2 regions of the Iodobacter arcticus genome follow, and region 2 is predicted to be linked to the other one. Evidence: riboswitches for the same ligand, from Rfam matches in the RefSeq annotation. Region 2 holds a riboswitch; the other holds the start of a gene.
What was found. Region 2 has a riboswitch for glycine ahead of ACFQNF_RS20685 (L-serine ammonia-lyase). Riboswitches for the same ligand answer to the same signal wherever they lie in the genome.
Positions count from the first base shown of each region.

Region 1 (3,209 bases), on a different contig from region 2:
AAAAGTTCTGTAGACACAGAGAAAAAATGAGAACACAGAGTACACAGAGAAAACCGATTAAGTAAAAGCTTAAACGGTGTGTTTTCTCTCCGTTCTCGTTTTGTTTTTCTCTGTGTTCTCTGTGCCTACAGATCTTAGGTTTTTATGAAAGCTGTGATTTACCGTTGCGTACAAAAGGCATTTTTACCACGCGGGCGGCTAGTTTTTTGTCTCGGATCGCTACGTGTACGGTGTCGCCGATCGCAACGCCTAGCGGTAAACGTGCCATCGCAATGGATTGTTGCAGGCTAGGGGAGAACGTGCCGCTGGTGATTTCACCAGTCCCGTGTTCGGTGTGCACCACTTGATGGCCGCGCAGTACACCGCCTTTATCTAGCAGCAATAAGCCTAGGAATTGTTGGGTCTGGCCTTGAGCCAGCAGGGCTTCTTTACCGACGAAATCGCGCTCGGAAACCAGATCAATCGTCCAGGCCAGTGCCGCATTCAGCGGGTTCACTGTTTCGTCCATATCTTGGCCGTATAAATTCATACCGGCTTCTAGGCGTAGCGTGTCGCGTGCGCCAAGGCCACATGGGCGAACGCCAGCGGAGATCAGTTGATTCCAGAAATTTTCAATTTGCGTAGCAGGCAGTACCACTTCAAAGCCGTCTTCGCCGGTGTAGCCCGTGCGGGCGATCATGATGTCGCCAATTTGCACAGCATTAAAAGGCTTGAGGTCTGAGCTGGCGGCTTGGGTTTCTGGCAAAACTTGCCAAACTTTAGCGCGGGCATTGGGGCCTTGTACGGCCAAAATAGCTAAATCATTGCGGGAGGTAATGGTGAGGCCGGTATTCCATTCGGTATTAAGCTGCTGCATCCATGCGATATCTTTGTCAGCCGTGCCCGCGTTAACCACAAGGCGGAAGTAATCTTCGGCAAAGAAATAAACGATTAAATCGTCGATGACGGTAGCTTGTGGGTTGAGCAAGCAAGAATAGAGCGCTTTGCCGGAAACTTTAAGCTTGGCCACATTATTGGCGATGGCGCGGGTCAGGAAGGCGCGAACTTGTTCACCCTTGATATCCACCACACGCATATGGCTCACATCAAACATGCCGGCATCGGTGCGAACGGCGTGATGTTCTTCGATTTGCGAGCCGTAGTTTACGGGCATGTCCCAGCCGCCAAAATCGACCATACGGGCGTTGGCAATACGATGGGCAGCATTGAGTGGGGTAGTGTGGAGTTGGGCGGACATGGCGCTCTCGGGCATAGCGCTGCAAGCCGATTAGGCTTCTTATATGCAGCGGCCCCTCTGTCCTTGGTACCTGAGAGATTCCAAAACGGTTCATGACGATCCGTTTTGTTAGCCCCTTCGGTGGGCGTTGTGCACGCCACTCTCCAGAGTGTTGATGCCAAAGAGTCCTTTTGCCTGAGCGTTCGCGGGCGTTGCGCCTTCGGCGGCACCAAGGGTTTTCCCTAGGTACTCTCTCCTCTTTAGTGGTCGAAATTTAACCACTTAGGCGCCGCTTGTCAATTTTTACATGTACAAACTGATGTGCACATTACTTATGATTTTGGGGTATTTAAACGCCATAAAGCCCCGCTCAAATATGAGCGAGGCTTTCTTTGGGCTAAAGGGGGGGGGGGCCAGGCGCGCTATTCAGCAAATTAACTGTGGTCTGTCCCCAATGCTGTTCCCCAATGCTGTTCAATGGATAATTGCTTTTTTTCTTAATGATAAAGTATGACGAGCAGAGTTGCACATTTGGAAGATTCGATTCGATTCGATGAGGTAGTCTGAATTCCGTAGACACGCTTGTTTGGTAAACTTTGAACCAACAGGAGTGAGAAATGAGCAAAAGAATAACGCAAAGCCATACGCTGGAATTTCGGGCGGAAGCGATCAAGCTGGTGTTTGAGCAAGGGTTTTCAGTGGCCGAGGCCGCAGCACGTTTGAGTATGAAGCAGAGCACGCTGGCGTATTGAGTCACACAAGCCCGCAAAGTAGTCAAAACCCCTTCTACACCGACCGTGATACCCAGTGCCGCTGACCTGATGGCCGAGGTTTGGCAATTACGCAAAGAGCTGGCCGAAGCCCGAATAGAGCGCGATATCTTAAAAAAAAGCGACAGCGTACTTTGCCAGGGAGTCACTGCCCGGTACGTGTTCGTGAAGCAATGGCAATCTCAATATCCAGTCAAGTTGTTGTGCCAGACTTTGGCGGTATCTCGCGGTGGTTTTTACGCCTGGCAGAAGCGACCACCTTGCCGCCGTTCGCTAGAGAATGAGCGTTTACGGGTAGAGATTCGGGCCGCACACAATAAGACTCGACGGACTTATAGCACCAAGCGTTTGCAGGATGAACTAGCAGAAGAAGGCATTAAGGCGGGTCGTGACCGGATCGCCCGGCTGCGGCGTGAAGAAGGCATTCGTTGCATCCAAAAGCGTAAATTCAAAGCTACGACGAACTCAAACCATGCTCTGCCGGTTGCAGATAACTTGCTAAATCAGGAATTTAAACCCACTGAGCCGAATCAAGTCTGGGTGAGTGACATCACCTATATCCCGACGGGTGAAGGCTGGCTGTATTTGGCAGGTATCAAGGATGTCTTTACCTGCGAGATTGTCGGCTATGCCATGGGATCACGTATGACTCAGGAATTAGTCGGCCAAGCGCTGTAGAAAGCCGTGAAATGGAAGCGGCCGCAAGCCGGCTTAATCCTGCACTCAGATCGGGGTAGCCAGTATTGTTCGCATAGCTATCGGAAGCTGATTGAGCAGTTTGGTTTGCAGGCATCGATGTCGCGGCGTGGGAACTGCTACGGCAATGCGCCGATGGAAAGCTTTTGGAATAGTTTGAAAAATGAGTTGGTGCACCATCACAGTTACGGCAGCCGGTTTGAGGCAGAAGTATCGATTCGAGAATACATCGAAATTTTTTACAATCACCAGCGGCGCCACACACGCTTGGGTAATCTATCTCCGGTCGCGTTTGCACAAAAGATCAGCAGGCAAGCGGTTGGAATTTGAGTGAGGCGTGTCTACGGTTGTCAGGACAGGTCAGTCCCCTATTGTTGTCGCTATTGTTTCACCTATTGTCTAGACATCTTTGAACTCATTTTTCAGTAGCTCTGAAAATTTATCTTTTGCACGATGAAACCCTGTATGTCTGTTCCAGATAAAGTAATTCTGTATCGGCATCAAGCCACTGAATGAGTATCCACTTA
Region 1 is NZ_JBHTBQ010000009.1:93,308-96,516, forward strand. It holds gene gcvT (glycine cleavage system aminomethyltransferase GcvT) at 143-1,237, opposite strand; glycine riboswitch at 1,291-1,388, opposite strand; glycine riboswitch at 1,390-1,485, opposite strand; partial or broken gene ACFQNF_RS05870 (IS3 family transposase) at 1,834-3,012, shown strand; gene ACFQNF_RS05875 (LysR family transcriptional regulator) at 3,082-3,209, opposite strand, start outside.
Region 1: it holds a riboswitch for glycine, as region 2 does, so the genes downstream of both, gcvT (glycine cleavage system aminomethyltransferase GcvT) here and ACFQNF_RS20685 (L-serine ammonia-lyase) in region 2, are expected to answer to the same signal.

Region 2 (3,209 bases):
CGGCGTTAATCGCTTTAATTGATGCCATGGCATTGCGCTCAATACATGGCACTTGCACAAGGCCGCCAACCGGATCACACGTCAGGCCCAGATTATGCTCCATGCCAATTTCTGCGGCGTTTTCGACTTGCTCAGGCGTACCGCCCAAAACTTCTGCCAGCGCACCTGCGGCCATCGAGCAAGCAGAGCCCACTTCACCCTGACAACCCACTTCTGCGCCAGAGATAGAAGCATTCAGCTTAAACAAAATACCTATCGCGCCCGCAGTCAGGAAAAATCGCACAATGCCATCATCACTCGGGTTCGGTGTAAAGCGAGCGTAATAATGCATTACGGCAGGGATAATCCCTGCTGCGCCATTGGTAGGCGCAGTCACCACCCGACCACCCCCTGCGTTTTCTTCGTTGACGGCCAGTGCGTATAAATTTACCCAATCGAGCACGGTAAGCGGGTCGCGCAGCGCGGCTTCAGGGGATGCCAGCAGTTTTTGATACATATCGGCAGCGCGGCGTTTTACTTTTAAGCCGCCAGGTAAAATGCCCTCATGCTCGCAGCCCCGTTTTACACAGGCTTGCATCACCGCCCAGATCTCCAGCAGACCAGCGCGAATTTCATCTTCGGTGCGCCAGGCCAGCTCGTTTTCTAACATGATCTGGCTAATGGTTTTACCGTGACGCTCGCACAGAGCGAGTAGCTCGGCACCGCTCTTAAACGGGTGCTTTAGCGTCGTCACGCCGGGCGGATTAAAGCCCGCATCCACGGCGGCTTCATCCACCACAAAACCACCACCTACCGAGTAATAAGCGCGCTTAGAGAGACTCTCGCCTGTCACATCAAAAGCTTCGAAAGTCATGCCATTCGGGTGAAATGGCAGTGTTTTGCGCTTATGCAAAATGAGGTGTTCGGCCTCAATAAATTGAATTTCATGCTTGCCAAGCAGATTTAACTTTCGGCCTTCACGAATGGCGGCGACCATCTCATCCACCTTTTCGGTGTCCACAAGGCGAGGTGATTCGCCCTGCAAGCCGAGTAAAACCGCGATATCCGAGCCATGGCCTTTGCCCGTGGCACCTAGGGAGCCAAATAACTCGCTTTTTACTTTGGCGACTTTCTCAAGGATGCCGTCTTTCTCTAAACGACGAGCAAAGGTACGCGCAGCCCGCATCGGGCCAACGGTGTGCGAGCTGGATGGGCCCAGGCCGATCTTAAATAAATCAAATACGCTAATTGCCATTTTATGTATCTCGGGTAATGCCTGCTGCTGCGCTGAGTGCATGCTCGAGTCGCTTGCAGGCTATTGTTAGATCTGTTTTTTAATAGATTGTTTTTACGGTATATCGTTCAGCTTAATCGCAAAATGAAGCGACTAAGCGTTGTTGTTTTTCACATGCTGGTGAGCAAGCTTCACGACTTAGCGGATGTAATCCATGGTTAGAAGTGCAAAGCGGCTACGTTTGAACAGGGCGTAGAGGATAACAGTGCCCGCTCAGCGTAAGCCGAACGATGCCCCTCTGTCCTTTTGCCTGAGAGATTGCGGCACGATGCAGCACATCGGCCATGCTTCCTTCGGCGAGGCAGGCTAAACCTACCTTCTCTCCAGATTGCCAACGCCATCACAGTTCTTTTGCCTGAGAGTTTCTGGGGCGATTCCCCTTCGGCGCTGTGCTAACAGTCTCTCCTGCAATGGCTGCGGCAAGTCTTGGCGATCAAACCAAGCATGGCCGCGTGGCAGCAGCCAATCTATTGAAGCTTGCACTGGCTGTCAATTCATGATTAGTACTAAGCTCAATAAAAAGCCCCACGCTGACAATAAGCATGGGGCTTTTTAATAAATAAGCAGCAATACGGCTGCTTAAATCACTTAAAACATACCATTGCCATTGGCATCTTTCTCTGGCACGGCCTGAATCACATCCCAATGCTCGATGATCTTGCCATTTTTAACGCGAAAAATATCCACAATCGCCACGCCACGCTCACCGGCTTTATCTTGGGAGTGAACATGCAACATCACCAAATCACCCTCTGCAATCACCCGCTTAATCACAGCACGGGAATTCGGTGAATTAGCTTTTATATAACGAATAAAATCCTGCAAAGGCTGCACACCATTCGCTACTTCCGGATTATGCTGAATATAATCTTTAGCAATAAACGGTAAAACACCCTCGGTGTCCAGCTTATTAAATGCAATATCGTAAAACTTAAGCACCAGCGTTTTATTTTTCTCTTCCTTAGGCCCGGCCATTGCCGTTGCTGCCAGCAAACCTAATATCATCGTAATAAGTAATTTTTTCATCTTAAATATCCTTTAGCTGCGTATTTAAACAAAAAGCAAAAAATGAAGAGCGCCCGCCCTGCAAACTATAGCTATTTCTTAAAAACATCACACTCTATCACCCAGCTACGGTAACAAAAATTAGCCTCCCATAGCCAGTACTCATACCACCTTACTAACTAGCAAATTAGTCAATTCACAGCCACACAATCTACTCTACTCAGCCAGTCGTAATGCGTACCTCAAGCCCGGTATTTTTCCATCTAGGCAAAAGCCGTGAAAAAGGCTTGATCCCGCAAGAAGCGCCGTATTACGATGCGGGGATAGAAGATGAAAGGCGGCTCCTGCTAGCCTTCACGGGAAGAGACAAAAAAAATGAAAAATCATCGCCTGTCCAAAGGTTTCACCCTGCTGGAATTACTCGTTGTTTTGCTGATTATTGCCCTGCTTGCCGGTTACGTTGGCCCCAAGCTGTTTGGTGAGGTAGGCAAAGCCAAGACTAAGACTGCGGCAAGCCAGATGAAATCGATTGCCGATGCGCTCGATCATTACCGCCTTGATACCGGCCACTACCCAAGTACCGAGCAAGGCATCAATGTGCTGACCAAAAAGCCAAGTGACGAGCCAAAGTGGCAAGGCCCTTATTTGATGAAAGACGTGCCGGCAGATCCTTGGGATAGGCCTTACGTTTACAACAAACCGGGGGAAAACGGCCGCGACTACGATTTGCTGACCATGGGCGCAGACGGCAAAGCCGGTGGTACAGGGGAAGATAGCGATGTTAGCTATTAACGCTTAAGGCGGGTGCAAGCCGCCAATGCACGCTGACTTATATTCCTTTACAAAATGGCGGGTTTCACCCGCCCTACGAAGCCCATCTAGAAGCCCCCATGCGCTACACCGTTAAAGCCTTGCAGGCAGGCAAACTGCT
Region 2 is NZ_JBHTBQ010000047.1:36,838-40,046, reverse strand. It holds gene ACFQNF_RS20685 (L-serine ammonia-lyase) at 1-1,234, opposite strand, end outside; glycine riboswitch at 1,607-1,691, opposite strand; gene ACFQNF_RS20680 (nuclear transport factor 2 family protein) at 1,862-2,299, opposite strand; gene gspG (type II secretion system major pseudopilin GspG) at 2,654-3,070, shown strand; gene ACFQNF_RS20670 (type II secretion system F family protein) at 3,169-3,209, shown strand, end outside.